3 regions of the Streptomyces sp. NPDC034084 genome follow, and region 3 is predicted to be linked to each of the others. Evidence: riboswitches for the same ligand, from Rfam matches in the RefSeq annotation. Region 3 holds a riboswitch; each other region holds the start of a gene.
The links. A riboswitch is a leader RNA that binds a small molecule or an ion and turns the genes downstream of it on or off. The one in region 3 is predicted to bind cyclic di-AMP.
Positions count from the first base shown of each region.

Region 1: linked by a shared signal. The riboswitch ahead of ACZ51I_RS09325 (M23 family metallopeptidase) and the one ahead of ACZ51I_RS18570 (M23 family metallopeptidase) in region 3 are both predicted to bind cyclic di-AMP.
Region 2: linked by a shared signal. The riboswitch ahead of ACZ51I_RS30360 (M23 family metallopeptidase) and the one ahead of ACZ51I_RS18570 (M23 family metallopeptidase) in region 3 are both predicted to bind cyclic di-AMP.

Region 1 covers NZ_JBVISK010000002.1:865,369-875,742, forward strand. The annotation lists gene ACZ51I_RS09315 (STM4011 family radical SAM protein) at 1-218, shown strand, start outside; gene ACZ51I_RS09320 (SGNH/GDSL hydrolase family protein) at 205-999, opposite strand; gene ACZ51I_RS09325 (M23 family metallopeptidase) at 1,160-2,113, opposite strand; cyclic di-AMP (ydaO/yuaA leader) riboswitch at 2,116-2,272, opposite strand; gene ACZ51I_RS09330 (tyrosine-protein phosphatase) at 2,645-3,466, shown strand; gene ACZ51I_RS09335 (DUF6126 family protein) at 3,474-3,629, opposite strand; gene ACZ51I_RS09340 (helix-turn-helix domain-containing protein) at 3,663-4,292, opposite strand; gene ACZ51I_RS09345 (aspartate aminotransferase family protein) at 4,369-5,754, opposite strand; gene hpnH (adenosyl-hopene transferase HpnH) at 5,751-6,776, opposite strand; gene ACZ51I_RS09355 (phosphorylase family protein) at 6,784-7,455, opposite strand; gene shc (squalene--hopene cyclase) at 7,455-9,440, opposite strand; gene ACZ51I_RS09365 (polyprenyl synthetase family protein) at 9,548-10,374, opposite strand, start outside.
Region 2 covers NZ_JBVISK010000011.1:119,975-130,348, forward strand. The annotation lists gene ACZ51I_RS30330 (DUF7342 family protein) at 1-420, opposite strand, end outside; gene ACZ51I_RS30335 (sensor histidine kinase) at 417-2,123, opposite strand; gene ACZ51I_RS30340 (CobW family GTP-binding protein) at 2,235-3,290, shown strand; gene ACZ51I_RS30345 (DNA gyrase/topoisomerase IV subunit A) at 3,353-5,809, opposite strand; gene ACZ51I_RS30350 (M16 family metallopeptidase) at 5,991-7,349, shown strand; gene ACZ51I_RS30355 (M16 family metallopeptidase) at 7,376-8,743, shown strand; cyclic di-AMP (ydaO/yuaA leader) riboswitch at 8,944-9,106, shown strand; gene ACZ51I_RS30360 (M23 family metallopeptidase) at 9,119-9,889, shown strand; gene ACZ51I_RS30365 (GntR family transcriptional regulator) at 10,081-10,374, shown strand, end outside.
Region 3 covers NZ_JBVISK010000005.1:19,245-29,618, forward strand. The annotation lists gene trmB (tRNA (guanosine(46)-N7)-methyltransferase TrmB) at 1-77, shown strand, start outside; gene ACZ51I_RS18560 (PrsW family intramembrane metalloprotease) at 161-1,492, shown strand; gene ACZ51I_RS18565 (aldo/keto reductase) at 1,489-2,436, opposite strand; gene ACZ51I_RS18570 (M23 family metallopeptidase) at 2,489-3,601, opposite strand; cyclic di-AMP (ydaO/yuaA leader) riboswitch at 3,613-3,777, opposite strand; gene ACZ51I_RS18575 (PP2C family protein-serine/threonine phosphatase) at 3,990-5,201, opposite strand; gene ACZ51I_RS18580 (MFS transporter) at 5,386-6,603, opposite strand; gene ACZ51I_RS18585 (PLP-dependent cysteine synthase family protein) at 6,600-7,622, opposite strand; gene ACZ51I_RS18590 (hypothetical protein) at 7,685-8,062, opposite strand; gene ACZ51I_RS18595 (MerR family transcriptional regulator) at 8,167-8,907, opposite strand; tRNA gene ACZ51I_RS18600 (tRNA-Met) at 9,049-9,122, opposite strand; gene ACZ51I_RS18605 (rhodanese-like domain-containing protein) at 9,176-9,670, opposite strand; gene ACZ51I_RS18610 (sigma-70 family RNA polymerase sigma factor) at 9,856-10,374, shown strand, end outside.

The sequences.
Region 1 (10,374 bases), on a different contig from region 3:
GCGAGGGGACGGTACGGCGCTGCCACTTCGTCAGGGCGGAACTGGGGAACCTGTACGACGGTTCGTACCGCGCCGCCCTGCGTCCCCGCGCCTGCCCCCTCGCCGTCTGCGACTGCCACATCGGCTACGTCCACCTGGAGACGCTGCCGCTGTACGACGTGTTCGCCGGCGGGGTCCTGGAGCGGATCCCCGCCGCTGTGCCGCCTACAGGGGCATGAGGTCGGGGCGCTTGGCCGCGACGTGGTCGCCGGAGCTCTCGCCGCGCAGCCGGCGCCCGATCCAGGGCACGAGGTACTCCCTGGCCCAGTTGATGTCGTCGCGGCGCACCTCCAGGGTGCCGCGCTGCGGGACCGGCGGCCACGGCTGGTCCGGGTCGGCGGGCACCGGCAGGCCGAGGACCTGGGCGGCACGCAGGGCGACGCGGGTGTGTCCCTCGGCCGAGAGGTGCAGCCGGTCGCCGTCCCAGGCGCGGCGGTCCTGGACGGACTTCAGCGACCACAGGTCGAGGACCGGGCAGCCGTAGCGGTCGGCGATGGCCCGGACGTGGCCGTTGTAGGTGGCGATCTTGCCGCGCAGGTGCTTGAGGAGGGTCACCCCACGGGTGTCGAATCCGGTGGTCACCATGACGGTGCCGACGGCGGAGGTGAGGTCGGCGACGGCGCGTTCGAAGCGCTCGGCCACGTCGTCCGGGTCCGTTCCGGGGCGGATGATGTCGTTGCCGCCCGCACAGAAGGTCACCAGGTCGGGGGCGAGTTCCTTCGCCCGGGGGACCTGTTCCGCCACGATCTGGTCGAGAAGGCGCCCGCGTACGGCCAGGTTGGCGTAGCGGAAGGCGTCGTGCTCCGGCAGCTGGTCGGCGAGCAGGACCGCGAAACGGTCCGCCCAGCCCACGTACGTCCCGTCGGGCCCGGGGTCTCCGACGCCCTCGGTGAAGCTGTCACCGATCGCCGCGTACGACCCGAATACGTTCTTGTCTCTTGATCTCGAATCGTCTGCCACGGGAGCACATCCTTCCTCCTGGCCTGTGACTTACGCGACCGTAAGGAGGGGTTGACGGTGGGTGACATATGCCACCGATAAAGATTCCGCCAAGCCGGAATACGCCGGAGGCCCGGCACGTACGTGCCGGGCCTCCGGAAAAAGCGCTACTGACGTTCCGTCAGATGTTCACGCCGTGCTGGCGCAGGGTGGCCAGGGGGTCGATGTCCGAGCCGTACTCCGGCCCGGTGCGCATCTCGAAGTGCAGGTGCGGGCCGGTGACGTTGCCGGTCGCGCCGGAGAGGCCGATCTGCTGGCCGCCGCTGACGGCCTGGCCGGCGGAGACGGAGATCGAGGACAGGTGGGCGTACTGCGAGAAGGTGCCGTCGGCGTGCTGGATGACGACCTGGTTGCCGTACGCGCCGCCGTCGCCGGCGGAGTAGACGGTGCCGGGGCCGACCGCGACGACGGTGGTGCCGGTGGAGGCCATGAAGTCCACACCGGTGTGGTAGCCGGAGGACCACATGGAGCCCGCGGCGCGGTACGGGGTGGAGATGCCGCCGCTGACCGGGGCGACCCAGCCGGAGGAGGAGGTCGTACCGGCCGGCGAGGACTCCGCGGCGGACGACGCGGTGGTGGTGGCCTCGGCGGCGGCCGGGGCCGAGGGGCGCTCGCCGCCGCGGGAGGCGCGGGGGGTGTCGCCGTTCTTGCCGGAGCTCTGCGTGCTCTTGGGCGCGGCCTTCGGCGCGGCGGCCTTGGCGCTGTTCTTCGCGCCGAGGGTGAGCTTCATGCCGGGCAGGATGAGCGAGGGGTTCTCGCCGATGACCCGGCGGTTGTCCTCGTACAGCCGGTGCCAGCCGCCCGCGAGGTGGTGCTCGGCAGCGATCTTCGACAGGTAGTCGCCCCGGACGACGGAGTACGTCTTCGGCGCGGCCTTCGCGGTGGCGGGCGCCGCCTGGACGGCGGCGGCCTTCACCTGGGCGGGAGCGGCGGCCGGGGCGGCCTGCTCGGCGGCGTGGGCGCCGGTGGCTCCGAGGAGCGGGAGGGCGACGACGGCGCCTCCGGTGCCGGCTGCGGCGATGCCGCGGGTCAGGAGGTTGGACTTGGTGCGGCGGTGCTTACCCTTCGCGGGCATGGCGAATTCCTCTCCGGCGCCTGCGAGGTGAGCTGTCGGGTTCGGACTGGAGATGTCCGGTCGCGTGGACACGCGACTTCACCCCGAGCCGTCCTTCTTCGAGGGATCGGCGACTTACCTGGGTCCCCCGCTCCTGCCTTGTACGGGTGAGTGCGGATTCCGGTCGGTGGCAGGATTCGGCGGTCCGTCCGGATTGAGCGCGACGCTAGACGAGGGGGGTCGGCGCGAACAAGCCACAGTTTTCCCGCGCTCCCGGATGACGCGATATCCGGTCGGAATTCCGGTCACCCTCCGTGGAGGGCGGTCCCCGGATCCCCTTTTGCCGGGGGTATTTGGAAAAGACGATCAGGCACGGTCCGTCACGGTTATGACGCTGCTCACGCGTCGATCCCCATCTCCCCTGCAACCGGGGCGGGTTATCTCGAACTCCTCAATACGGACAGATCACCCATTCCCGTGCGAGGGGGTGTGTTCCAGGGGCCTCACCCGAGATGATTGCCCCAGGAACCGATCGACAGAACAGGAGCAGCCGTGACGCAGCAGCTGCCGCAGACCCCGCCCGCCGAAGCCGCCGAGCCCGAGCTGGCGGAGGTCCGCAACTTCCGGGACGTGGGCGGCCTGCCGACGACGGACGGGCGCGCCGTCCGTCCGGGCCGCCTCTTCCGCAGCGGCCATCTCGCCCACGCGACGGAGGACGACGCCGCCTTCCTCGCCTCGCTGGGCCTGCACACCGTCTTCGACTTCCGCAACGAGGCGGACCGGAGGGTCGAGGGTGCGGACGTCGAGCTGCCCGGCGTGCGGAACGTGAACATACCCCTCAACGACCCGGCCGACGGCAAGGAGTTCTGGAGGCTGGTGCGCGACGGCGAGACCGCGCAGCTGCGGGAGGTCCTCGGCGACGGCAAGGCGGCCGCCCGCATGTCCGCTTCGTACCGGAAGATGGTGGTGGAGCGGGCCGCGGAGCACAGCCTGATCCTCCACTCCATGGCGGAGGAGAGCGTCCCGGCCCTCATGCACTGCGCGGCTGGCAAGGACCGGGCCGGACTCGCCGTGGCGATCACCCTGCTCGCGGTCGGCGTCGAGCGGGACGCGATCGAGGCCGACTACGTGAAGTCCAACGAGCCGCACCGCCGTTACAAGGTGCGCCGCAGCTCCACCGCCCCGGACGCGATGTCGCCCGAGGTGATGGAGCTGCTCAGCCCGCTCTTCGACGCGCGGGTGGAGTATCTGCGCGCGGCCTTCGACACGATCGAGGCGACCTGGGGCTCGATGGACGCCTACTTCTCGGAGGGCCTGCGGCTGGCCCCGGAGACCCGCGAGCGCCTCCGCGAGCGGCTGCTCACCGAGGCGTGATCCCGGCCTACTGGTTCTGCCCGCCCAGCGTGAAGAGCAGGTAGAGGAAGCCGGCGAAGAGGTGGCCTGCGATCAGGTAGGCGAAGAGGCGGAGGACGAGGCCCTTGGGGAACTTGCCCTCACCCCGCTCCTCGCCGGTGACCGGTACGGACTTCTCGGACATGTCGGTCCTTTCCTGAGGAATCATCACGGAACGTCAGCGCCGGTGCGGGGTCCCGTCGCCGAGACACAGCTCGGCGGCGGGGCTCTGCATCAGGGTGTGGACGAAGAGCAGTTCGGCCCCGCCGGGGGTGTCGGCCCCGATCCGGTGCGGGGTGAGCGAGTCGAAGTGCGCGCTGTCCCCCGGATCGAGGACGTGGACGGCCCCGCCGAGCGCGAGCCGCACCCGCCCTTCCAGGACGTGGATCCACTCCTCGCCGGGGTGGACGCGCACGATGTCGGCCCGGGTGGCGTGCGGCACGTGGACGCGCAGGCACTGGAGGGCGCGCCCGGCCCCGCCGGCCTGGCGGTAGACCCAGCCGTCGGCCTCGACGGGTTCGGAGCGGTCGGCCCGGACGACGGGGTCGCGCTCGGGGGGCGCCTCGCCCAGGAGCTCGGAGACGGTCGTACCGTAGATACGGGCCAGGGCGAGCAGCATCGGCAGCGAGGGCTGCCGATTCCCCGTCTCCAGGCGCGAGAGGTGGGCCGGCGAGAGTCCGGCCCGCTGGGCGGCGGCCTCCAGGGTGAGGCCCCGGCGGCGGCGCAGCGCCCGCAGCTGGGGGGCGACGTCGGGCAGGCCGCCGGAGGTGGCGGGGTCCGGGGAGGCTTCCCCGGGGACGTGGTCCATGCGTCCATTCCGCCAGGATCGTGCCTCTGAGGCAAGTTTCTTGCCCCAGAGGCAAAACCCGGACGGAGCCGCCGGGTCAGCGTTGCGCGACCGCCTGCTTGACCAGCGTCTTCCCGAAGTCCCACATCAGCCCGCCGCCGCCGTGGGCGTCGTCCATGACCGCGGTGAAGGCCGTGACGAACCGGTCCACGTCCGCCTCGTCGATGATCAGCGGCGGGATCAGCTTGATCACCTCCAGATGGTCCCCGGAGACCTGGGTGAGGATGTGGTGCCGCTGGAGCAGCGGCACGACGACCATCTGGGCGAAGAGCCCCTTGCGGGCCGCCTGGAGCATCGTCCAGCGCCCGCGCAGTCCGAGCGAGGACGGCCGCCCGAACTCGATCCCGATCATCAGGCCGCGCCCGCGGATCTCGTGCAGCAGCTCGTACCGGGGGACGAGCTCCTTCAGACGGCCCGAGAGCAGCTCGCCGATCCGGCGGGCGTGCGCGACGGTGCCCTCGTCCTCCATGACCGAGAGCACGGCGAGCCCGGCGGCCATGGCCTGCGCGTTCGATCCGAAGCTCGCCGAGTGGACCAGCACGCGGTCCATCGACGAGTACACCTTCTTGAAGATCCAGTCCTTTCCGAGGGTGGCGCCGACCGGCACATAGCCGCCGGAGAGCGCCTTGGCGACGCAGACCAGGTCCGGCTCGACGCCCTCCTCGTGCTGGTAGGCGTAGAAGTCGCCGGTCCTGCCGAGGCCCGTCTGCACCTCGTCCGCGATGAGCAACGCGCCGTGCCGGTGCAGCAACTCCTGAGCGCCCCGGAGAAAGCCCGGCGGCGCCTCGTGGACGCCCTTGCCCTGGATGGGCTCGACGACGAAGGCGGCCACGTCACCCTTGCGCAGCTCCCGCTCCAGGGCGTCGAGGTCGCCGAGCGCGATCGCGGTGTCGGGCAGGAGCGGGGCGAATCCGTCCCGGAAGCCCTGCTCCCCGTTGACGGAGAGGGAGCCGGTGGTGAGCCCGTGGAAGGCGTGGGAGCAGTAGAGGACCCTCGGCCGCCCGGTGGCGTAACGGGCGAACTTGAGGGCGGTCTCCACGGCCTCGGTGCCGCTGTTGCCGAAGAAGACCCGGTCGAGGTGCGGGCTGTGGGTGAGCAGCCTCTCGGCGAGAAGGCCCGGCAGCGGCTGGCAGTCGAAGCGGGTGAGGTCGGCGAGCTGGGCGTCCAGGACGTCGTGGAGGGCCTTGCGGACGACGGGGTGGTGCCGTCCGAGACCCATCACGCCGAAGCCGGCGAGCATGTCGAGGTGGTCGACGCCGTCGGCGTCCCAGAAGTGGGCGCCCTCGGCCCGCTCGTAGACCTTGTCGAAGCCGATGGTGTGCAGCATGCGCGGCAGCTGGTGGTTGAGGTACCTGGCGTGCAGCTCGTACCGCTCGCCGCCGCGCTCGGAGAGCAGCGCCCGCAGGTCGAACCCGCCGGTCATGACTTGTCGGTTCCGGAGACCGTCTCCCGGATCGCCCGCAGGGACTCCTTGAGGGAGCCCATGGTGGCGAGGACGGCGGTGGGCTCGTAGCCGCAGTGCGCCATGCAGTTGGCGCAGCGCGGGTCCTTGCCGCGGCCGTACTTGTCCCAGTCGGTGTCCTCGACGAGCTCGCGGTACGTGGGGACGTATCCGTCGCTCATCAGATAGCAGGGGCGCTGCCAGCCGAAGAGCGAGTAGTTGGGAATGGCCCAGGCGGTGCAGGGGAAGTCCGCCTTTCCTTCCAGGAAGTCCAGGAAGAGCGGCGAGTGGTTGAGCCGCCAGCGGCGCCGGTTCCCGCCGGCGAAGGCCTTCTTGAAGAGTTCGCGGGTCTGCTCGACGCCGAGGAAGTGTTCCTGGTCGGGGGCCTTCTCGTAGGCGTAGGCGGGCGAGATCATCATTTCGTCGACCTGGAGGTCGTCGTTGAGGAAATTGAGCACCTCGATGATGGTCTGCGGGGTGTCGGTGTTGAAGAAAGTCGAATTGGTGGTGACCCGGAAGCCGCGCCGCTTGGCCTCCTTGATGGCAGCCACCGCCTCGTCGAACACGCCTTCCTTGGCGACGGACTCGTCGTGCCGCTCGCGCAGCCCGTCGATGTGGACGGCGAAGGCGAAGTACGGGGAGGGGGTGAACTTCTCCAGCTTCTTGCGCAGCAGCAGCGCGTTGGTGCAGAGGAAGACGTACTTCCGACGCGCGACCAACTGACGCACGATCTCGTCGATCTGAGGATGCATCAGAGGCTCGCCGCCCGCGATGGACACCATGGGGGCGCCGGACTCCAGGACGGCGCCGACCGCCTGGGCGACCGGCATGCGCTGCTTGAGGACACCCGCCGGGTGCTGGATCTTTCCGCAGCCCTCGCACTTGAGGTTGCAGGCGTAGAGCGGCTCCAGCTCGACGATCAGCGGGAACTTGTCCCGCTTGCGGAGCTTCTGTTCGAAGAGGTAGGTCCCGACCCGGATGGACTGACGGAGCGGCATGGCCATAACTCGCTCACCTCCTGGGGAGCAGCAAAGAACGGTGCCATTCGAAGAACGCGGGAAGGACGGCACGAAGAACACGGAAGGCCGATATTCCCCCGCGCACCGTGCCGATCCGGACCAGTTCGTGTTCCGGGGCGTCCACGACCACCCGGACGGCCGCAACGGGGCGGGCGTCCGGCCCGTCCCCGAACCCTCCGGCGGCCCTGGCGGTACGGAGCGAGGCGGCGGACTCCATGTCGACGGCGATCGCACCGCCGGCCCGCAGGGCGGCCCGCTCGGGGCCGCGCACCACGTGGTCGGAGCCGATCAGCGGCCCGGTGTGGACGGCGCGCCCGGGCACCGCCTTGACCAGTGCCTTCACCAGAAGGTCGGTCCCTGTGCACAGGGTCGTACCGTCGGGGGCGCGGGTCTCCCCGGCGACGATGAGGTCCCCCGGGTGCATGCCCGGGGCGAGGCCGGCGCAGAAGCCGGAGGCGATCACCGCGGCGTCCCGCCACTGCTCCTCGGCGAGCACTCGTGATACGGCCCGGCCCGCCCGCTCCGGCCCCATGCCGGTGCGCAGCACGGTCACCGGGCCGGGTGCGCCGCCCCGGTCGCCGCCGCGCAGGGCGAACCGCTCGATGCCGAGCGCGCAGGCGACCAGCAGCGCCGGGCCGGCGCCCGGGGCGGGCTCGCGACCCATCAGCCCTCCTCGCGCGGCGCGGGATCCCCGTACACATAGCGCCCGAGCGCCGTGAGCGGGAAGACCTGCCGGTAGAGGTGGTAGTTGATGGAGAAGTCCCAGGGGAAGCCGGTGCCGGTGAAGTAGGGCTCGTCCCAGGAGCCGTCCTCCCGCTGGGTCGCGGTCAGCCAGGCGACGCCCCGCCGGACGGCCTCGGAGTCCCGCTCGCCGGCGGCGAGGAGCGCGATCAGCGCCCAGGCGGTCTGGGAGGCGGTCGAGGGACCGCGCCCCACCCACTCCTCCTCCTTGTACGAGCGGAGGTCCTCGCCCCAGCCCCCGTCGTCGTTCTGCACGGACGCGAGCCAGTCGACGGCCCGGCGGATCGCCGGGTGGGAGCCGGGCAGTCCCGCGGCGACCAGCGCGGGGACCACCGAGCCCGTGCCGTACACGTGGTTGACGCCCCAGCGGCCGAACCAGGCGCCGTTGGGCTCCTGTTGGGCGAGCAGCCACGCGATGCCCCGGCGGGCGCGCGGGTCCTGGGCCATGCCCTCGTACGCGAGCATCTCGACCACGTGGGCGGTGACGTCGGCGGACGGCGGGTCGATCACCTCGCCGAAGTCGCAGAACGGCAGCTTGTTGGGGAAGCCGCTGGTGTTGTCGGCGTCGAAGGCCGCCCAGGCGCCGTTGCGGGACTGCATGCCGAGCGTCCAGCGGGCGCCCCGGGCGATGGCCGCCTCGACCCGGGCCGGGTCGGGGTGCCGGACGCGGCGCAGGGCGAGCAGGACCTCGGCGGTGTCGTCGATGTCGGGGTAGTTGTCGTTGTGGAACTCGAACGCCCATCCCCCCGGCGGGAGTCCGGGCCGGCGCACCGCCCAGTCGCCGGTGCGGGTGATCTCCTCGTCGAGCATCCAGTCCACGGCCTTCACGAGCGCCGGGTGGTCGGGGCGGAGTCCCGCGTCGGCGAGCGCGATGGTGGCGAGGCAGGTGTCCCAGACGGGCGACTGGCAGGCCTCGATCATCCGGGAGCCGTCCTCGCGCCAGACGGCGAACCGGTCGAGCGATTCCAGGCCGGCCCGCATGACCGGGTGCTGGAGGTCGTAGCCGAGGAGGTGGAGGGCGATGACCGAGTAGACGGCGGGGGGCTGGATGCCGCCCCAGCAGCCGTCGTTCTCCTGGCGCTCCACGATCCACCGGGCGGCGATGTTCATGGCCGTCGCGCGCACCCCGCGCGGGGCGAAGCGGTGGTAGACGTGCAGGGCCTTGTCGAGCCGCTGGAAGATCCCGTCCCAGCCGGTGGCCGGGGCGAGCGGACGGGGCGGGTGCGGCCGCGCCGGATCGGTGTGCAGCTCGTCCAGCGGGAAGGGCGCGGGCCGGACCGGCCGCTTCGCGGAGACCACGGTGAGGGGCACGATCGTCTGCCGGGCCCAGCAGCCGAAGTCGTAGATGTTCAGCGGGAACCACTTCGGCAGGAAGAGCAGTTCCGGCGGCAGTTCGGGCAGGTCGTCCCAGCGCCACCAGCCGAAGAGGGCCAGCCAGATCCGGGTGAAGACCCGGGCGGCCGCGATCCCGCCCCGGGCGCGGACCCAGGCGGAGGCGCGGGCCATGTGCGGGGCGTCGGGCGGGTCTCCGGCGAGCCGCAGGGCCACATAGGCCTCGACGGTGGCGGAGAGCTCGCCGGGTCCGCCGTAGAAGGTGGCCCAGGCGCCGTCCGGGCCCTGCCCGCGGCGGATGTGGAGGGCGGCGGCACGGGTGGTGTCGGCGTCGAGGATGCCCAGGAACTGGCGGAGTAGCAGGTCCTCGGCGTCCATGGTGACGTTGGTCTCCAGGTCGCCCTTCCACCAGCCCGCCGGGTCCTGCCGGGCGAGCAGGTGCTCGACGGCCCGTTCGGCGGCCCGCGCGGCGGCGCCGTCGAGGCCGGACGCGAAGGCGTCGGTGTCGTTCGTCTTGCTGGCCGCGGCTGCCCGGGGGCTCACGGCCCCGGCGCTTCCGTCGGTCGTCGCTGTCATGGCTTCCCCTTTGCGCAGTCGGTTCCTTCTGCTCCTGCGGGTCTGCCGTCGGCCGGCGCCGGATGGCACCGGCCGGCGACCGCGAACTCATATCAGGGTGATGGTGATCATCTCTTCCGTACGACGACGAAGTCGGCCAGTGCGGTGAGCTGGTCCCGCACCAGGGCGGGCATGTCCACCTCGTTGAGGGCCGCGATCGCGACGGCGTGCTGGCGGCGGGCCTCCTGGGAGGTCCACTCGCGTCCTCCGGCTTCCTCGATGAGGGCCGCGCGGGTGGCGAACTCCTCCTCGGAGAAGGTGTCGAAGTCGTTGGACTTGACGTCGGCGGCGAGCAGTTCACCGAGCCGCTCGGAGGCCGGGCCGCCCGCGGCGAGCGCGGCGACGACCGGGAGGGACTTCTTGCGCTGGCGCAGGTCGCTCCAGGTCTGCTTGCCGGTGGCCTCCGGGTCGCCCCAGATGCCGAGCAGGTCGTCCACGGCCTGGAAGGCGAGGCCGAGGTGGTAGCCGTACTCCTCCAGCTTGTCTGCCGTGCGGTCGTCGGCCCCGCCGAGGACGGCGCCGATGGAGACGGCGCAGGCGAGGAGGGCGCCCGTCTTGTTGCCCTCCATCTCCAGGCACTCCTCGACGGTGACCCGCTCGCGGTGCTCGTAGGAGATGTCCTGGGCCTGCCCGTCGATGAGCTTGCGACTGGCCGTGGTCAGCCGGCGGGTGGCCCGGCCGGCCTCCACCGTGCCGAGCTCCAGCAGGATCTCGTTGGCGAGGGCGAAGAGGGCGTCGCCGACGAGGATCGCCTGGGCGGGGCCGTGCACCTTCCACACCGTGTCGCGGTGGCGGCGCTGCTCGTCGCCGTCCATCAGGTCGTCGTGGAGCAGCGAGAAGTTGTGCACGAGTTCCACGGCGACGGCGCCGGGGATCCCGACCTCGGGCGCGGCGC
Region 2 (10,374 bases), on a different contig from region 3:
GAAGATCCGGTCCACCTCGGCCTGTTCCGCCTCGCCGCCGCCCTCCAGGGTGCGGCGGAGCGTCGCGTACGCCTCCAGCTTGGCGCGGAGCCCGGCGAAGGTGAAGGGCTTGACCAGGTACTGGAGGGCGCCGTGCCGCATCGCCGACTGGACGGTGGCCACGTCGCGGGCGGCCGTCACCATGATCACGTCGCACTGGTGGCCGCGCGCGCGGAGCTCTCGTACCGCCGCGAGCCCGTTCTCGTCGGGCAGGTAGTGGTCCAGGAGGATCAGGTCCACCGGCTGTCCGTCCAGGGCGGCGAGCGCCTCGGCGGTCGAGTGGGCCGTGGCCACGACCCGGAAGCCGGGCACCTTGGCGACGTAGGCGGCGTTGATCCGCGCGACCAGGACGTCGTCGTCCACCACGAGCACGTCGATCATCGCGCCTCCCCGGCGGCTTCCGAAACCTGCTCCGGCTCGGTGGGATCAGACTCGGCGGGCACCGGCTCGGTGGGCTCCGGCTCGGTCAGGGCGTCCGGGAGGACGACCGTGAACACGGCGCCGCCCTCGGGGCCGCCGGCCGCCTCCGCGGTGCCGCCCCGGCGCTCGGCGAGGCGGCGGACCAGGGGGAGGCCGAGCCCGCGCTTCCCGTGGGACGGCAGTTCCTTCGTCGTCCAGCCCTCGGTGAAGATCAGCTCGCGGCGCTCCTCGGGGACGCCCGGGCCGCTGTCCGTGACCCGCAGCACCACCGTACGGCCCTCGGCGCGGAAGGAGACCTCGATCCGGGCGCCGGGGGTGCCGGCGGCGGCGTCCAGGGCGTTGTCGACCAGGTTGCCGACGACGGTGACCAGCTCGCGCGGGTCGACGAGCCGGTCCGGCAGCAGAGAACCGGGCGCGAGCCGCAGCGAGACGCCCCGCTCGGCGGCGACGGTCGCCTTGCCGACCAGGAGCGCGGCGAGGAGCGGGTCGTGGACCTTCTCCGTGACCTGCTCGGCGGTGGCCCGGTGCACCCCGACCACTTCCGTCACGAACGCGACCGCCTCCTCGTGCATCTCCAGCTCCAGGAGACCGAGGAGGGTGTGCAGCCGGTTGGCGTGCTCGTGGTCCTGGGCTCGGAGCGCGTCGATCAGGCCGCGGGTGGAGTCGAGCTCACGCCCGAGGCGTTCCAGCTCGGTGCGGTCGCGCAGGGTCGCCACGGCGCCGCCGTCGTCGGTGGGCATCCGGTTGGCGATCAGCACCCGGTGGCCCCGGACGGTGAGCAGGTCCTCGCCGGTGACCCGCCCCGCGAGGACGTCGGCGGTACGGCCCCGGCCGAGGACCTCGTCGAGCGGCCTGCCCGCCGCCTCCGGGCCGAGGCCGAGGAGGCGCTGCGCCTCGTCGTTCATGAGCCGTACGGAGCCGTGGCGGTCGAGGGCGACGACCCCCTCGCGGATGCCGTGCAGCATCGCCTCGCGTTCGGCGAGCAGCGCGGAGATGTCGGAGAAGGCCAGGTCGTGGGTCTGGCGCTGGAGCCGCCGCGAGATCAGGTAGGCGGCGAGCGCACCGGCCGCGAGCGCGCCGCCCGCGTAGGCGAGGAGGCCGGGGATGGCGGCGAGGAGCCGGTCGCGGACGCTGTCGTACTCGATGCCGACGGAGACCGCGCCGACGATCCGCCCGTCGGCGTTCCGCAGCGGCACCTTGCCGCGCGCCGAGCGGCCCAGGGTGCCGCTGTCGATCTCCATCACGTCGTGCCCGGCGAGGACGCTGCTCGGGTCGGTGGAGACGCGCCTGCCGATCTCGGCGGGATCGGTGTGCGACCAGCGCACCCCGCGCGTGTCCATGACCACGACGTACTCGGCGCCCGTGGAGGTCCTGATCCGCTCCGCCTCCGTCTGGACCGGACCCCGTGCGGAGGGCCGGCTTGCGGTGAGCTCCGCGGCGAGCCGCGGCGAGGCCGTGGTCCCGGCGATGGCCAGGGCCCGCCGCATGGCCTGGTCGTCGAGCTGGGCGCTCAGCGGGGCGAGGAAGAGGCCGGTCGCGAGGACGGTCACACCGGTCGCGATGGCCAGCTGCATCAGCAGGACCTGCGAGAACACCCGCCGAGGCCACCCGAACCGTCGACGGCGCGCACGGGCGCGCGGGGGGCTGGTCTGTGCGGGGCTCATGCCGGAAAAGGTAAACGGACGCGACCGGCGACCGGAAACGGTGACGGGACGGGCGCCTATTCTGGGGGTTTGTCACGCCCGTAGGACCCGAAGGAAGCGGAGGCACGTCCCTTGACCACGCAGCAGATCCCCGTCGTCGTCCTGACCGGGTTTCTCGGGGCCGGGAAGACCACGCTCCTCAACCACCTGCTGCGCAGTGCCCGGGGCACCCGTATCGGAGTCATGGTCAACGACTTCGGCGACATCGGCATCGACGCGATGACCGTCGCCGGCCAGGTCGGCTCCACCGTCTCCCTCGGCAACGGCTGCCTGTGCTGCGCCGTCGACGCCGGCGAGCTCGACGAGTACCTGGAGGTCCTGACCCGGCCCGAGTCCCGGCTCGACGTGATCGTGATCGAGGCGAGCGGGCTCGCGGAGCCGGAGGAACTGGTCCGCATGGTGCTCGCCAGCGAGAACGAGCGGGTCGTGTACGGAGGGCTCGTCCAGGTCGTCGACGCCGCCGAGTTCACGGCCACCCGGCAGCGGCATCCCGGGACCGACCGGCACCTCGCCCTCGCCGACCTCGTCGTCGTCAACAAGGTGGACCGGGTGGCCGCGGACGAGCTGCGAAGCGTACGGGAGACGGTGGCCGGGCTCGCCGGGCGCGCCGCCGTGGTCGAGGCATCCCACGGGCGCGTCGATCCGGAACTGCTCTTCGACCGGGTCGTACCGGAGGGCGAGATCGAGGGACAGATGTCGATCGAGGACATCCTGTACGGCTCCGAGGACGCCGCCCCCGCCCACCCGCACGCGGCCTACGAGGCCCTCTCGGTCACGGCCTCGACGCCGCTGCACCCGCGCCGGCTGATGGCCTTCCTCGACTCGCGACCCGAGGGCCTCTACCGGATCAAGGGCTTCGTCGACCTCGGCGCCGCCGATCCCGCCAACCGTTACCTCGTCCACGCGGTCGGCCGTTTCCTGCGCTTCTACCCGGAGCCCTGGCCCGCCGGGGAGGAGCGCCTCACCCAGCTCGTCCTGATCGGCTCAGGAGTCGACGCGGCCGCGCTGCGCAAGGAACTCTCCGCCTGCGAGCTGAACGGCCCGCAGGACGCCCCCGACGAACACAGCATGTGGGGCGTCCTGCGGTACGTGCGGCGGACCGAGGAGGATCCGGAGGATTCCCGGTGACCTGGGTCGGAGACGCGTCGGCGATAGGCAGCGACTTTGTCGAGGATCTCTGACTCAGGTCATCAGCTCGCCGGGCCCGCCACCACGTTGATCGGCTTCGGCAGCGGGGTGCCCGAGCCGTCGCGGCGGGGGTCCGCCTCGGGCAGGTCCACCGGGGCGCCGCTCTTCTGGGCGGCGCGGGCCGGGGTGGCGCCCGCCCAGGCGAAGGTCAGGACGTCCTCGCCCTTCAGGAAGCGCTGGCAGCGGACACCGCCGGTGGCGCGGCCCTTGCGCGGGTACTGGTCGAAGGGGGTCAGCTTCGCCGAGGTGCCCGCCGAGGAGTCCAGGGTGCCCGTGGAGCCCGCGACGGTGAGGACGACGGCGTCGGCCGCCGGGTCGACGGCCGTGAACGAGATCACCTCGGCGCCCGCCGTGAGCTTGATGCCCGCCATGCCGCCCGCCGGACGCCCCTGGGGCCGCACCTGCGAGGCCTGGTAGCGCAGCAGCTGGGCGTCGGAGGTGATGAAGACCAGGTCCTCCTCGCCCGTCCGCAGCTCCGTCGCGCCGACGATCCGGTCACCGTCCTTGAGGGTGATGACCTCCAGCTCCTCCTTGTTCGCCGGATAGTCCGGCACCACGCGCTTCACCACGCCCTGCAGCGTGCCGAGGGCGAGACCCGGCGAGGACTCCTCGAGCGTGGTCAGGCAGACCACCGTCTCGTCCGCCTCCAGGGAGAGGAACTCCGACAGCGGCGCGCCCCCCGCCAGGTTCGGGGTGCTCGCGGTGTCCGGCAGCTGCGGCAGGTCGATCACCGCGATCCGCAGCAGCCGGCCGGCCGAGGTCACCACCCCGATGTCACCGCGCTGGGTCGCCGCGACCACCGAGACGATCACGTCGTGCCTGGACCGCTTGCCGTCCTCCGCGGCCGGAAGCGCCTCCGTCACCGTGCGGGCCAGCAGGCCCGTCGAGGAGAGCAGCACCCGGCACGGGTCGTCCGCGACCTCCAGGGACGCGGCCGCGACGGGCGCGCCCGCCGACTCGAGCAGGACGGTCCGCCGGTCCGTGGCGAACTTCTTGGCGACCGCGGCCAGTTCCGCCGAGACCAGCTTGCGCAGCTCCGCGTCGGAGTCGAGGATCCCGGTCAGCTCGTCGATCTCGCCGTTGAGGCGGTCGCGCTCGCTCTCCAGTTCAAGGCGGTCGAACTTGGTGAGGCGGCGCAGCGGGGTGTCCAGGATGTACTGCGTCTGGATCTCGCTCAGGGAGAAGCGCTCCATCAGGCGCTCCTTGGCCTGGGCGGAGTTCTCGCTCTCCCGGATGAGGCGGATGACCTCGTCGATGTCGAGCAGTGCCACGAGGAGGCCCTCGACCAGGTGGAGCCGGTCGCGCTTCTTGGTGCGGCGGAACTCGGAGCGGCGCCGGACCACCTCGAAGCGGTGGTCGAGGTAGACCTCCAGGAGCTCCTTGAGGCCGAGGGTGAGCGGCTGTCCGTCGACCAGGGCCACGTTGTTGATGCCGAAGGACTCCTCCATCGGCGTCAGCTTGTAGAGCTGCTCCAGGACCGCCTCGGGCACGAAGCCGTTCTTGATCTCGATGACCAGGCGCAGTCCGTGGCTGCGGTCGGTCAGGTCCTTGACGTCCGCGATGCCCTGGAGCTTCTTGGCGCCGACCAGGTCCTTGATCTTGGAGATGACCTTCTCGGGGCCGACCGTGAAGGGCAGCTCGGTCACGATGATGCCCTTGCGGCGCGCCGTCACGGTCTCCACGGTCGCGGTGGCGCGGATCTTGAAGGAGCCGCGGCCCGACTCGTACGCGTCCTTGATGCCGGAGAGGCCGACGATCCGGCCGCCGGTGGGCAAGTCGGGGCCGGGCACGAAGCGCATCAGCGTCTCGAGGTCGGCGTTGGGGTGGCGGATCAGGTGGCGGGCGGCCGCGATGACCTCGCCGAGGTTGTGCGGCGGCATGTTCGTCGCCATGCCGACCGCGATTCCGGACGCGCCGTTGACCAGCAGGTTCGGGTAGGCGGCGGGGAGCGCGACCGGCTCCCGCTCCTGGCCGTCGTAGTTCGGCGTGAAGTCGACCGTGTCCTCGTCGATGGACTCGGTCATGAGCAGCGCGGCCGGGGCCATGCGCGACTCGGTGTACCGCATGGCCGCCGGCGGGTCGTCGTTGCCCAGGGAGCCGAAGTTGCCGTGGCCGTCGACGAGGGGGAGACGCATGGAGAACGGCTGTGCCATGCGGACCATCGCGTCGTAGATCGACGCGTCGCCGTGCGGGTGGAGCTTGCCCATCACCTCGCCGACGACACGGGCGCACTTGACGAAGCCGCGGTCGGGTCGGAGCCCCATCTCGCCCATCTGGTAGACGATGCGGCGCTGGACGGGCTTCATGCCGTCGCGGGCGTCGGGGAGAGCGCGCGAGTAGATCACCGAGTACGCGTACTCGAGGAAGGAGCCCTGCATCTCGTCGACGACGTCGATGTCGAGGATCCTCTCCTCGTACGCGTCGTCCGGCGGCGGTGTCTTCGTGCTGCGGCGGGCCATCGCGGCTGCGGCTCCTTCACCAACAAGGTTGATCTGACGCGGACCATTGTGGACCGTGCCACCGACAGCGCCGACCGCGACCCGGAAGAGGGACATCACGAAGGGGCGGGAACTTCGCCAGGTGTCGGCGCGCTTGCATACAGTGGCAGGACTTTTTCACATCGCGATCGAAGGGACGTACATGCCCATGGGTCACACGGCCACGGCCGAGGCCGGCTCCGGCGGCCTGACAGCGACCGAGCACCGGTTGGCGAACGGCCTGCGCGTGGTGCTCTCGGAGGACCACCTGACCCCGGTCGCCGCGGTCTGCCTCTGGTACGACGTCGGCTCGCGTCACGAGGTCAAGGGCCGTACGGGCCTCGCCCACCTCTTCGAGCACCTGATGTTCCAGGGCTCGAAGCAGGTGCACGGGAACGGCCACTTCGAGCTGGTGCAGGGCGCCGGCGGCTCCCTCAACGGCACGACGAGCTTCGAGCGCACCAACTACTTCGAGACCATGCCCACGCACCAGCTGGAGCTCGCGCTCTGGCTGGAGGCCGACCGCATGGGCTCGCTGCTCGCGGCCCTGGACGACGAGTCCATGGAGAACCAGCGGGACGTCGTCAAGAACGAGCGCCGCCAGCGCTACGACAACGTGCCGTACGGCACGGCCTTCGAGAAGCTGACCGCCCTCGCGTACCCGGAGGGCCACCCGTACCACCACACGCCGATCGGCTCCATGGCCGACCTGGACGCGGCCACCCTGGAGGACGCGCGGAACTTCTTCCGCACGTACTACGCCCCGAACAACGCGGTGCTGTCCGTCGTCGGCGACATCGACCCGGCGCAGACGCTCGCCTGGATCGAGAAGTACTTCGGCTCCATCCCCGGCCACGACGGCAAGCCCGAGCCCCGCTCCGGCGATCTGCCGGAGGTGATCGGCGAGCAGCTGCGCGAGGTCGTCGAGGAGGAGGTCCCGGCGCGCGCGCTGATGGCCGCCTACCGGCTGCCCCACGACGGCACGCGCGAGTGCGACGCCGCCGACCTGGCCCTGACGGTCCTGGGCGGCGGGGAGTCCTCCCGCCTGCACAACCGGCTGGTCCGCCGTGACCGCACGGCCGTCGCCGCCGGCTTCGGCCTGCTGCGGCTCGCCGGGGCGCCCTCCCTGGGCTGGCTGGACGTCAAGACGTCCGGCGGCGTCGAGGTCCCGCGGATCGAGGCGGCCGTCGACGAGGAGCTCGCCCGGTTCGCCGCCGAGGGCCCGACGCCCGAGGAGATGGAGCGCGCGCAGGCCCAGCTGGAGCGCGAGTGGCTGGACCGGCTCGGCACCGTCGCGGGCCGTGCGGACGAACTGTGCCGGTTCGCCGTGCTGTTCGGCGACCCGCAGCTCGCTCTGACCGCCGTCGACCGCGTCCTCGACATCACCGCCGACGAGGTGCGGGCGGTCGCCGCCGCCAAGCTGCGCCCCGACAACCGCGCGGTGCTCGTCTACGAGCCCCTGGCGACCGAGCAGAGCGACAGCGCCGACGGCGATGACGACGAAGAGGGAGCGGACCAGTGACCGACGCCGCCGTGTCTTTGACGAGCATGGACTTCCACCCGCAGCCGGCGCCCGGCGCGGCCCGGCCGTGGGCCTTCCCGGCCCCGGACCGCGGGAAGCTGGACAACGGTCTGACCGTGCTCACCAGCCACCGCCCCGGCCAGCAGGTCGTCGCCGTGGAGATCTTCCTGCCCGCCCCGCTGGACGCCGAGCCCGCCGGTCTCGACGGTGTCGCCACCATCATGGCCCGCGCGCTCTCCGAGGGCACCGACAAGCACAGCGCCGAGGAGTTCGCGGCCGAGCTGGAGCGCTGCGGCGCCACGCTCGACGCGCACGCCGACCACCCGGGCGTACGGGTCTCCCTGGAGGTCCCGGTCTCCCGGCTGCCCAAGGCGCTCGGCCTGCTCTCCGAGGCCCTGATCGCCCCGGCGTTCCTGGACACCGAGGTCGAGCGCCTGGTGCGCAACCGCCTCGACGAGATCCCGCACGAGACGGCCAACCCGGCGCGCCGCGCGGCCAAGCAGCTCTCCAAGGAGCTGTTCCCGGCCGAGTCCCGGATGTCACGGCCGCGCCAGGGCACCGAGGAGACCGTCGCCGCGATCGACGCCGCCGCCGTCCGCGCCTTCTTCGAGGCGCACGTCCGGCCCGCCACGGCCACGGCCGTGGTCGTCGGAGACCTGACCGGCGTCGACCTCGACAAGGTCCTCGCCGAGACGCTGGGCGCCTGGACCGGTGAGCCGGCCGAGCCGCTACCGATGCCGCCGATCACCGCCGACGACACCGGACGGGTCGTCATCGTGGACCGTCCCGGCGCCGTTCAGACGCAGCTGCTGATCGGCCGGATCGGCCCCGACCGGCACGACCGCGTCTGGCCGGCCCAGGTCCTCGGCACGTACTGCCTCGGCGGCACCCTGACCTCGCGTCTGGACCGGGTCCTGCGCGAGGAGAAGGGCTACACGTACGGCGTGCGCGCCTTCGGCCAGGTGCTCCGCTCGGACGCCGGGGGGAACGGCGCCGCGATGCTGGCCATCAGCGGCTCCGTCGACACCCCCAACACCGGCCCGGCACTTGAGGACCTCTGGAAGGTGCTCCGCACCCTCGCCGCCGACGGCCTGACCGACGCCGAGCGCGAGACGGCCGTCCAGAACCTGGTGGGGGTGGCGCCGCTCAAGTACGAGACGGCCGCCTCCGTCGCCGGGACGCTCGCCGACCAGGTGGAGCAGCACCTTCCGGACGACTTCCAGGCCCAGTTGTACGCGCGCCTGGCCGAGACCGGCACCGTCGAGGCGACGGCCGCCGTGGTCAGCGCCTTCCCGGTCGACCGGCTCGTCACCGTGCTCGTCGGCGACGCGGCGCAGATCGCGGAGCCGGTGCGCGCCCTCGGCATCGGTGAAGTGACCGTCGTGACGGGCTGATTCCGGCCCTGACGCGACGACGGGAAGACCCCGACGGCATCGTTCGTCGGGGTCTTACCGTATGTCCGTATTGAGAGCAACCATGATCGTATGCCCTGTGGCATGTCTTACAAAAGGCGCGTCTGGTTGGTGATTGAAAGACGATCCGCATAGCGTCGGTGCGGCTGTTCGTCAGTTGCACGTGCCGCAACCGCGGCACCGGACAGTCATCGCCGAGTCCCCGTCAGGCGCGAGCCTGGGGAGCCGGGGACCCACGTAGTCCCTGGGGTGAATCGGGCGCCTTCGTCTCGACGGAGGGGCTCGTAGGAGACCTTCCTGCTCCGAACCCGTCAGCTAACCCGGTAGGCGAGAAGGAAGGAAAGGATCAGCCCCTTCATGGCGTTCACCCGTGCCACCGGGAAGCATCGTGGTCCGAGCCGGATGGCGCGCCGCAGCGTGGGCATCGCCGGCGCCGCGACGCTGGCCACCACCGGCGTCATCGGAACCCTCGCCTCCCCGGCGCTCGCCGCCGACACGGACAACCGCTCCGTCGAGGACACCGGCCTCACCCAGGTGATCTCCGAGGAATCCCTCGTGGACCGGATCAACGCCCAGGCCGCCGCCCAGGAGCAGGAGGCCTTCGAGGCCATCGCCAAGGCGAAGGCCGAGGCCGAGGCGAAGCGCAAGGCCGAGGCCCGCGCCAAGGAGGTCCGGCTGGAGCGCGAGCGGGCCGCCCGCGAGGCCGAGCGCCGCCGCCTGGCCTCCTTCCAGCTCCCCGTCGCCGGCTCGTACGTCTCCACCGGCTACAAGACCGGCGGCTCGCTCTGGTCCTCCGGCAGCCACTCCGGCGTCGACTTCCACGCCGCCTACGGCAGCCAGGTGGTCTCCGTCGGCTCCGGCACCGTCGTCGAGGCCGGCTGGGGCGGCGCGTACGGCAACAACATCGTCATCCGGATGCACGACGGCACGTACACCCAGTACGGACACCTCTCCTCCATCGGCGTCCACGTCGGGCAGACCGTCGAGCCGGGCCAGCAGATAGGCATCTCGGGCTCGACCGGCAACTCCACCGGACCGCACCTCCACTTCGAGGCGCGCACCAGCCCCGAGTACGGCTCCGACATCGACCCCGTCGCGTACCTCCGCGCCCGCGGCGTCACCGTCTGACCCGGACCCCGCCGCACACCGCGTCGCAAAAGCCCCGGCTCGTACTGAGCCGGGGCTTTTCGCTGACCAAAAGACGCCCATGAATTCCGTCGGGGCATCGGAAATCCCGGCCTGCTGCAATAGAGTCGCGGATCGGGCGCGGAACAGGCGCCGGTCGAATTGTCTCGCGCGGACCAAGGCGGAGGTCGGACATGCGCATTCCCGCGCACTCGGTATGCACGGCGATCCGGGACGACATCGTCTCCGGCGTGTTCGAGCGGGGCGGCCGGCTGACCGAGGAGCAGCTCGCCCGCCGGTACGGCGTCTCCCGCGTCCCGGTCCGCGAGGCGCTGCGCACCCTGGAGTCCGAGGGCTTCGTCGTCACCCGCCGCCACGCGGGCGCCCAGGTCGCGGAGCCGACCGAGCAGGAGGCGGCCGATCTGCTGGACATGCGGGCGCTGCTCGAACCGCTGGGGGCCGCGCGGGCGGCGCAGCGGCGCACCGAG
Region 3 (10,374 bases):
GGCCCCTCACTCGCTTCGAGGGCCAGGGGCTCGACAAGGGGCATGTCGTGCACGACCTGCTCTTCCGGAGGAAGTGACCGGAGGAAGCGGCCCGGAGGAAGTGACCGAGAGCGCTTGACCGCGTCGACCGCTGTCGGTGCCGGTCGTTAGGGTCGCTCACGTGTCGAATCCAGCCCCCAGCGACCTGACGGACGCCGCTCCCGTCCCGCACCGGGACACCGAGGAGCCGGCCTTCCCCGCCGCCGCCGACCGATCCCAGTGGCGCTACCGGCCCCGCCGGGCCTTCTGGCGCAGCCGGGTGGTCCGCGCGGTCGCCGTCGTGACGCTGCTCGCGCTCTGCGCCCTGGTCATCCTGGCGCTGGTCCGCGAGCAGACCGGCACGCAGGGCTTCCTCGTCGGCCTGGGCCTCGCCGTGCTTCCCGTACCGCTGCTGATGTCGGCGTTCCGCTGGCTCGACCGGGTCGAGCCGGGTCCCTGGAAGAACCTGCTGTTCGCCTTCGCCTGGGGCGCCTTCGCAGCCGCGCTCGTCGCGATCCTGGCGAACTCCTTCGCGGTCCGCTGGATAGCCACCGCCACGGCCGATCCGGACTCCGCCGACACCCTCGGGGCCACCCTCGTCGCGCCGGTGGTGGAGGAGAGCGCGAAGGCCGCCGCGATCCTGCTGCTGTTCCTCTTCCGCCGGAGGAACTTCGGCGGTCTCGTCGACGGGGTCGTGGTCGCCGGTTTCACCGCGACCGGCTTCGCCTTCACCGAGAACATCCTCTATCTCGGCAACGCCTTCGGCGAGGACCAGGAGTTCGGCTCCTCCGGCATCGGCTCGGTGACCGCCGCGACCTTCTTCGTACGGGTCGTGATGTCGCCGTTCGCGCACCCGCTGTTCACCGTGCTCACCGGCATCGGCTTCGGCTTCGCCGCCCTCGCGCCGCGCGGCAAGCGGCTGCGCCGGGTGCTGCTCCCGCTCGCCGGGCTGCTGCTCGCGATGGGCCTGCACGCCGCCTGGAACGGCTCGGCCACCTTCGGCGGCCCGCTGGCCTTCTACGCGGTGTACGGGGCGCTCATGGTCCCGGCCTTCGGCCTGCTGACCTGGCTGGCGGTCTGGAGCCGGCAGCGCGAGCTGCGCACGATATCCGGGGAGCTCCCGGCGTACGCGGCGGCCGGCTGGCTCGCCCCCACCGAGCCGCTCGCGCTGTCGTCGATGCACGCCCGGCAGGTGGCCCGCTCGTTCGCCGCCCGGACGTACGGCCCGCCCGCCGCGCGCGCGGTCGGTGAGTACGAGTCCTTCGCGACGACCCTCGCGTTCCTGCGGGACCGGGCCCGGCGGGGCACGGCGGGACCCGATTTCCCGGCCCGGGAGCAGGAGCTGCTGCACCACCTGTGGCAGCGCCGCGCGGTCGCCTCCCCGGCCCTGACGTACGCGGCGCGGGCGACGGGCCGGGCCTGGGCTCCGCCGCAGTACCTGGACTACGACGGCTACAACCCGTACCGAAGTTAGACCGCGGAGGCCTCGGTGAGGAGCGTCAGCTCGGCCTCCGTGAGGGTGAGGTCAGCGGCCGCGACGAGGGCCGGGAGCTGTTCGACCGTGCGGGCCGAGGCGATCGGCGCGGCGACGGTCGGCCGGGCGGCGAGCCAGGCGAGGGCGACGGTGGCGAGCTCCGCCCGGTGCGCCTCGGCGACCGTGTCGAGCGCGGAGAGCACGGCCCGGCCCCGCTCGGTCTCCAGGTGCTTGGCGGCGCCGGAGGCCCGCACGCTGTCGATGTCGGCGCCGGGACGGTACTTGCCGGTGAGGAAGCCGGCGGCGAGCCCGTAGTACGGGACGGCGGAGAGCCCGGCCTGCTCGACGGTCTCCAGGAGCGGGCCCTCGTAGGTGTCGCGGGAGACCAGGTTGTAGTGCGGCTGGAGGGCGACGTACCGGGCGAGGCCCTCCGCCTCGGCGAAGTCGAGGGAGGCGCGCAGCCGCTCCGCGGAGATGTTGGAGGCGGCGACGGCGCGCACCTTGCCGTCCTTCACCAGCTGGTCGAGGGCGGTGACGATCTCCTCGACCGGGACGGTCTCGTCGTCGAAGTGCGTGTAGTAGAGGTCGATGTGGTCGGTGCCGAGACGGCGCAGCGACTCCTCCGCGGCCGCCTTGATCGTGGTGGCGGACAGGCCCTTGAAGTGGGGGTGGGCGCCGACCTTGGTGGCGACGACGATGTCGGAGCGGTTGCCCCGGGAGGCGAGCCAGCGGCCGATGACCGTCTCGGACTCGCCGCCCTGGTTGCCCTCGGCCCAGGCGGAGTAGACGTCGGCGGAGTCGACGAAGTTGCCGCCGGCGGCGGCGTAGGCGTCGAGGACGGCGAAGGACGTGGCTTCGTCCGCAGTCCAGCCGAAGACGTTGCCGCCGAGGGCTACGGGGAAGACGTGCAGGTCGGAGCTGCCCAGCGGGCGGAGAGACGTCATGCGTCGGTCAACGGTCTCCGCCGCCGGGCCTATTCCGTACGGGCTGCGGGGATCAGAGCGAGAGGCCCTTGGAGCGGAGCCAGGACGCCGGGTCGATGCCGTCGCCGCCGGGCGTGTGGACCTCCATGTGGAGGTGGGCGCCCGTGACGTTGCCGGTGGCGCCGACGCGGCCGATGGTCTCGCCGGTGCCCACGGTCTGGCCGGCGCCGACCGTCATGGACGAGAGGTGGCAGTACCAGACCTCGGTGCCGTCCTCCAGCTCCAGGACGATCCGGTAGCCGTAGGAGCCCGACCAGCCCGCCGACTTGACGGTCGCGCCGTGGACCGCCTTGAGCGGGGTGCCCGTGGGGGCGGCGAAGTCGAGGCCGGTGTGGTAGCCGGAGGACCACATCGAGCCGGACTGCATGTAGGTGGCGGTGAGGGTGTACGAGGAGACCGGCAGCGAGTAGCTGGCGGCGAGCTGGGCGAGGCGCTCGGCCTCGGCCTTGGCCTTGGCCTCCGCTTCCGCCTTGGCCTTGGCCTCCGCCTCGGCCTTCGCCTTCGCCTCGGCGGCTGCCTTCTCCGCCGCGGCCTCCTTGGCCTCGGCCTCCGCGGCGGCCTTCTCGGCGGCGGCCTTCTCCGCCGCGGCCTTGTCGGCGGCATCAGCGGAGGCCTGCTGCTGCTCGGCCTGCTGGAGGATGCGGGCGCGCAGGGCCTCGCCCGCGGCGGGGGCGGTGGCCGCGGTGGCGGTGGCCTGCTCGGCCCGCCCGGTGTGCTCGTCGGCGGCGGTGGCGTAGGTGGCGGCGGTGAGCGGGTTCGGGTTGGCGCGGGCCGCGGAGACGGGCGCCGCCTCCTCCTCGGCGAGGAGGGCGCCGACGCCGGGGAGGTCGCCGGCGTCCGGCAGGTCCAGGTCGGGGAGGTCCGGCAGCGAGATGGTGACCGGGGGCTTCTCCTGCGCGGTGGCGAGGCCGCCCGCGCCGACGGCCGCGATGACGCCGACGCCGAGGACGGTGGAGGAGCGGGCGAAGTTGGAGCGTTGCTTGACGACCCGGTGCCGGCCGCCGGCGCGGTTCTCTGCGCGGAGGGATCCCTCGGTGGGGTTCCACTCGGTGCCGGGGGCGGAGGGGGCCGCACCGCTACCGAAGGCATCGAAGGGGGCTTCGGGTGCGGGGGTGTTGGACGCCACGTGGGCGCGCTCCTTTCCTTCCTTCTCGCCTACCGGGTTAGCTGACGGGTTCGGAGCAGGAAGGTCTCCTACGGGCTCGACCGCACGGGTGCGTGACACGCACGGGTGCGGAGGGGCCCGATTCACCCCAAGTGGTGGTTCCCCGGTTCCTTTTCAGGATTCGGCGCGTGCGCACGGTGCCGTCTCTTGCGACGGCTGGGACGACCGCGCTGCGTTATCGAACGTTAATAGACACGGGGTCCCGATTCCAAGCCGTTCCCCTTGATCATCTACTGAATTAGGGGGCTATCGCCCGAGTTGAGGCCCCTTCAGTGAGACCGGTCGCGGATTCGACGAAACCCCCGAGATCTGACGTTAAGTCAATTGTTATCGCAGGGACACCTTTCGACTACGCCTGGTGACGGGGCCGGCCCGGGGGCACCACCGGCATCGTCCGGCGCCGCTCGGGCTGCCCCGTCGCCGGGCGGCTCAGCGCGAGCAGCGCCATGTCGTCCGTCGACCCGCCGCCCGTGTGGAGCCGTACGTCGCCCACGAGCGCGTCGAGCAGCTCCTCGGGACCCGGGAAGATCCGGCCGGCGAGCCGCGCCGCCGGATCGTAGAAGACGCCCTGCGCGTTCCGCGCCTCCGAAAGTCCGTCCGTGTAGAAGAGTAGCGTCGCGCCCGGCGGGAACGGCCGCGCCTCGGCCCGGTCCGGCCACGCGGCCAGCTCGCCCATCCCGAGCGGCAGCGCCGCCTCGCCCGGCTCCAGCGGGTCCAGCCTCCCGTCCGCGTACAGCATCAGCGGTGGCGGATGCCCGCGGTTGACCACCCGTACGAAGCCGTCGAAGGTCCCGCTCCCGTCGGAGCGCGGGATCTCGGCCAGGACGGCGGTGGTGAACCCCTCGACGGCGTCGAGCCCGTCCCGCCGGGTGCCCTCACGGGCCAGCGCCCGTTCGAGGCGCTGCGCCACGCCCTCCAGGGTCCGCTCCTGCTCGGCCGCCTCCCGGAAGGCCCCGATGACGACGGCGACGGCCTCGACCGCGTCCATCCCCTTGCCCCGCACGTCCCCGACCACGAGCCGCACGCCGTGCGGGGTGTCCTGGACGGCGAACAGGTCGCCGCCGATGAACGCGTCGGCCTGCGCCGCCTCGTACCGCGCCGCGCACTGCAGCCCGCCGATCCGCTCGGCGGGCGTCGGCAGCACCGCCTTCTGCGCCGTCTCCGCGATGACCCGCGCCGAGGCGAGCCGTTCGCCGCTGCGGCGCACGACCCGGTTGATGAGGAGGGCGAGCGCGGAGACGGTGAGGACGGTCAGGGTCTCCGTGAGGGAGGCGATCTCGTCGACGGTGCCGTTGTAGACGTGCAGCCCGACGGAGGCGAGGACGGCCGCGATGCCGGTGAGCAGCGTGGTCAGCAGCGAGAAGAGGGGCGCGGCGATCAGCGGAGCGGCGGAGAAGAGCGGGGCCGCTGTGTACGCGGGCGGTGTCGACAGGTCGAAGACGACACCGCCCGCGATGACCAGCGGAGGCAGCGCGCGGATGAACCGCCGGGCACCGCCGTACGCGGGGCGGCCCTCACCGCCCCGCCGTCCTCCGCCCACCGTTCCTAGGGGGTGCCCCACCTGTGCTCTCCTGCCCGGTCCGACCGGCCGCGGTCCGCACCGCGCCCTCCCAGGGTCACCGCCGCCGCCCGGGGCGGCGACCCCGGGGGGCCGAGTGGCGTACGGGAAGGGCCGAGCGCCCGGCGCACGCCCCCAGCCGCCGCCCCGTACACCCCCGCCTCGGTCCCCGCCGTACGCCCCCGCCTCAGCCGCCGCCCGCCTCCGCGAGCCGGCCGCCCCGGGCGAGCAGGGCCATCGCCGCCGCGCACCCCAGGCCCACCGCGCACAGCGCGAGCCACGGCGCCGCCGACCAGCCGGTCACGTCGAGGAGCGCGCCCGTCCCCAGGTTCCCGAGGGTGATCCCGACCCCGCACACCGTGTTGTAGAGCCCGTAGTGGGTGGCCACCCAGCGCCCCCGGGACAGGGCGACGACGGTGTCCATCTCGTACGGGTAGAGCACCGCGTTCGCCACGGACAGGACCGCCGCGCACAGCAGCAACGCCACCACCCCCCGGCCGAGGACCGCGGGCACCAGGAACGCCCCGCCCATCAGCCCGAGCCCGAGGACGAGACAGCGCTCCCTGGTGAGGCGGCGCCGGCACCAGGCCGTGATCCGCAGCTGCCCGGCGAGCGCGACGAGCGCCGAGACGACGAACAGCGCGGTCGTCACCCCCGTACCGCCGGCCGCGAGCGGCAGCGCCAGATAGACCTGGAAGGACAGCACGTACGAGCCGGTCATGGCGAGCGAGAAGAGCCAGAAGGTGCGGTGGGCGAGGACCGTACGGAACTGCCCCCGCTCCCCCTCCCCGGCCGCACCGGACACGGCCCGTACGGGCAGACGCCGGAGCTGTACGAGGGTCAGGCCCGCGAACAGCACCGCTGCCACCGCGCAGGTCAGCCGGAACGACACCCCTGTCAGGGCCACCCCGACGAGCGGCCCGAGCAGAATGCCCGCCTGGTAGTACGCGTTGAACAGCGCGAAGGCCTCCACCCGCCGCTCCTCGCCCGCCTCCGCCGCGAGGCATGCCCGCACGGCGGGGTTGAACAGCGCCCCCGCGAGGCCGGTGGCGAGCGAGGCGGCGATCAGCATCGGCAGCGACTGGGCGAAGGCGAGCGCCCCGAAGCCGACCGTCCGCAGCGCGCAGCCGGCCACGATGAGCGGCTTGAAGCCGAACCGGTCGGCGAGCGCCCCGCCGACGAGGAACATGCCTTGCTGGGAGAGGTTCCGGGCGCCGAGGACGAGACCGACGGCCCAGGCGGCCATGCCGAGCCCGTCCGCGAGATGCGCGGCCAGGTACGGCATGAGCATGTAGAAGCCGAGGTTGATCGTGAGCTGGTTGAGGAAGAGGAGCCGTACGGCCGGATCGAAGGTACGGCTCTGCTTCCAGACGCCGCCCGCGGCGGACGTGGTCGCCGTCGTCACCGGGCACGCTCCAGGACCCGGCGGGTCCAGCCGCTGACCGTGTCCTCGGAGACGTACGCGGCGGGGTTCTCCCGTACGGGCCCGTCGAGCAGCCCGTGCGCCGCGCAGAACTCGTCGTTGAAGACCGTGTCGAAGTACCGCTGCGGCCCGTCCGGGAAGACGGCCGCGATCCGGGTCCCGCGCGGCCGCGTGCGGGCCAGCCAGCCGGCGACGAGGGCGACCGCTCCCACGCTCCAGCCGCCGGTCGCGAACTGCCGCGAGGCCAGTCGGCGGGCCGCCCTGACCGCCTCGGCCGGGCCCACCCAGTGCACCTCGTCGAAGGCCGCGTGGTCCACGTTCCCCGGGTGGATGGAGGAGCCGAGGCCGCGCATCAGCCGTTCCCCGGCCGGAAGGCCGAAGACGGTGGAGTTCACCGAGTCCACCCCGACCAGCTCCAGGGCCGGGCTGCCGGTGGCGCGCAGGGCCCGGGAGATCCCGGCCGAGTGGCCCCCGGTGCCGACCGCGCAGACGAGGACGTCGATCCGGCCGAGCTGGGCGGACAGTTCGGCGGCGAGCCCCGTGTACGCGGCCGGGTTGTCGGGGTTCCCGTACTGGTCGGGCCACCAGGCCCCGTGGAGGGTGCCGAGCAGCTCGGCGACCCGGTCCATCCGGGCCTGCTGCCAGCCGCCCTGCGGGCTGGGCTCGGGGACGACGTGGACGCGGGCGCCGTGCGCGACGAGCATCCGCTCGACGATCGGTTCGAGACCGGGGTCGGTGACGACGTGCACGGGGTGGCCGTGGAGCACTCCCGCGAGGGCCAGGCCGAGGCCGAGGGTCCCGGAGGTGGACTCGACGATCGGGGCGCCGGGGCGCAGCTCGCCGCGGCGGCGGGCCTGCTCGACCATGTAGAGGGCGGCGCGGTCCTTGATGCCGCCGAAGTTGAAGCCTTCGAGCTTGGCCCAGTAGCCGTCGTCCGTCCACAGGACGGGGGTGTTGCCGACGGTCTGCCCGTCGGCGGGGAGCGTCAGTGGTGCGGTCATGGGGGTACGTCCTCGGGGTGATACGCGAAAGGGAACCTGGTCACGCGGGTGCGGGACCCGGTTCAGTTCCGGTCCACCCCGAGGGCGATCAGCAGTCGGCCCGGCTCGGGTCCCGGGCCCGCCCGGCCCCGGACGCAGCGCGCGCGGGGATCGGCGCGGTGGTCCGCCGCGTACGGCAGGACGGCGGCTCCGCCGGCGTCGGGCGCGGCGAGCGGTGAGGCGGCGGCCTGCGCCGGGAGGTGGGCGTCGAAGGTCCAGGACTCCCCGGAGCGCTCGCAGCCGTGCGGGAGCGCGGGGGCCGAGACGGTCGCGGTGCCGGAGGCCGGCAGCACGTGCCCGTGGGGGCCGTGGCAGACGCTCACGAGCAGGGCGAGGAGCGCGAGCAGGACGAGCACGGCGGGCGCCCGCCGGCTCAGGTCACTCACACGCTCGTCACTCATGGTGTGCGTGAGACTACGGTGGGAGAGGGCGCGCCCCCAAAGAGGCGGGCACGGTTTCGGCCACCGTTTACTTCAGACGGGCACCGCTCACGTCAGACCGGCTGTCAGAGGTTCCGCTCGGCGTAGACCTTCATCGCGTCCCGGACGAGGATCGCGGTGCCCTCGCCGTGCTTGTCGTAGTTCGCGGTGAAGCGCGGGTCGTCGACGTACATGCGGCCGAGACCGATCACGTACTCCCTGGTCGGCGTCGTGGTCCTCGACAGCCAGACGACCTGGCGCCGCGCGATCGCCTGCACCTCGTCGCTGCCGGCGGCCAGGCCGTCCCGCGCCGCCCGCCCGAAGTCGCGGGCGATGCCGGCCTGCTCTTCCATGAACGCCTTCTTCTGCGCGTCGGTGAGCGAGCGCCACCAGCGGTCGCCCTTCTCGTACGCGTCCCGGCCCCAGCGTTCGGTGACCTCCTCCTCGTACACCGTGTGGTCGAAACCGTCGAACACTTCGTCGGCCATGAGCTCTTCTCCGTTCTCGGTCTTGTGGAGGGTGGTCCGCACGGACGCGATCTGGCGTCCGATGCGCTCGCGCTCCTGCTCCAGGAGGGCGAGATGGGTGCGCAGGGCGGCGGACGTGTCCCGCTGGCCCGCGAGGACCTCGGCGATGGCGGGCAGCGAGAGCCCCAGCTCGCGCAGCAGCAGGATCCGCTGCAGCCGCACGAGCGCCGCCTGGTCGTAGTACCGGTAACCGTTCGCGCCGATCCGGCTCGGCTCCAGCAGTCCGCGCTCCCCGTAGTGGCGGAGGGTGCGGCTGGTGGTACCGGCCTTCTTGGCGATCTCCTGGATCGACCACTCCATACCGAGAACGCTAAATCTTGACGTCGCGTCAAGGTCAAGCGAAGCGCACGGGGAAACGATGAAGCCCGCGAGCCGCGATGAAGTGGGCACACGACGAAGGCCCGGATCGTTTTCACGATCCGGGCCTTCGTTGCTACTGAGTAGCGGGGACAGGATTTGAACCTGCGACCTCTGGGTTATGAGCCCAGCGAGCTACCGAGCTGCTCCACCCCGCGTCGGTAAACATGACTGTACGGCATGACCGGGGCGATCACGAAATCGGTTTACGTCAGCAACCGCAGTCGTCCGAGTCGACCGGCGCCGTGAGGGGGTCGGCGGCCTTCTCCGCGGGCCCCTCCCAGGTCTCGTACGCGAAGCCCTCGCGCACCCAGTACTCGAAACCGCCGAGCATCTCCTTCACCTGGAAGCCCAGCTCGGCGAGGGCCAGCGCGGCGCGCGTGGCGCCGTTGCAGCCGGGGCCCCAGCAGTACGTGACGACCGGGACGGAGCGGTCGAGCAGCTGCTCGGCCTGCTCGGGGACGAGCGCGGTCGGCAGGTGGATCGCGCCGGGGACGTGGCCCTGGTCCCAGGAGGCGGTGGACCGGGAGTCGATCACGACGAAGCCCGGGTCGGTGCCCTCGGCGGCGGCGGTGGCGAGCGCGGAGGCCACATCGGAGACGTCGGCGTGGAAGGCGAGGCTGGCGGAGAAGTAGGCGGCCGCGGCGGCGGGGGAGGCCGGCGGGGTGCGGAGCACGGGGTTGACCTGCGTCGTTGTCGTCGTCATGGTGATCAATCTACGGACGAGGATCACCGGGCAGAAGCGAGGAACCACGGCGGTCGGCACCTTCGACCGGGGAATCCCCGGCGTTCGCCGCGGGAGGCCGGGGATCTCACGTAGCGGGACCTTCCGGCCTGGTCCCGCCGCCGGTGGACGTGTCACATCGGCGGGGTTTCATCCGTCATGACGGCATGACGGGACGCGAACGGGGAGATCGACGAGTGGACCACGACAAGGAATTCCTGGCCCGGCGCTTCGAGGCCGACCGCGGTCATCTGCGGGCGGTGGCCTACCGGATGCTGGGCTCGCTCAGCGAGGCCGAGGACGCCGTCCAGGAGGCCTGGTTCAAGCTCAGCCGCAGCGACGTCAGCGGCGTGGAGAACCTCAGCGGCTGGCTGACCACGGTCGTCGGCCGCGTCTGCCTGGACATGCTGCGCTCGCGCGGCTCGCGCCGCGAGGACCCGCTGGAGTACTACGTACCCGATCCGGTCGTCCGCGTCGTCGACGGCACCGACCCGGAGAACGCGGCCGAGCTCACCGACTCCGTCGGGCTCGCGCTCCTCGTCGTCCTGGACACCCTGGGGCCCGCGGAACGGCTGGCGTTCGTCCTGCACGACATGTTCGCCGTCTCCTTCGACGAGATCGCGCGGATCGTGGACCGCACGCCGGCCGCGACCCGCCAGCTCGCCAGCCGCGCCCGCCGCCGGGTG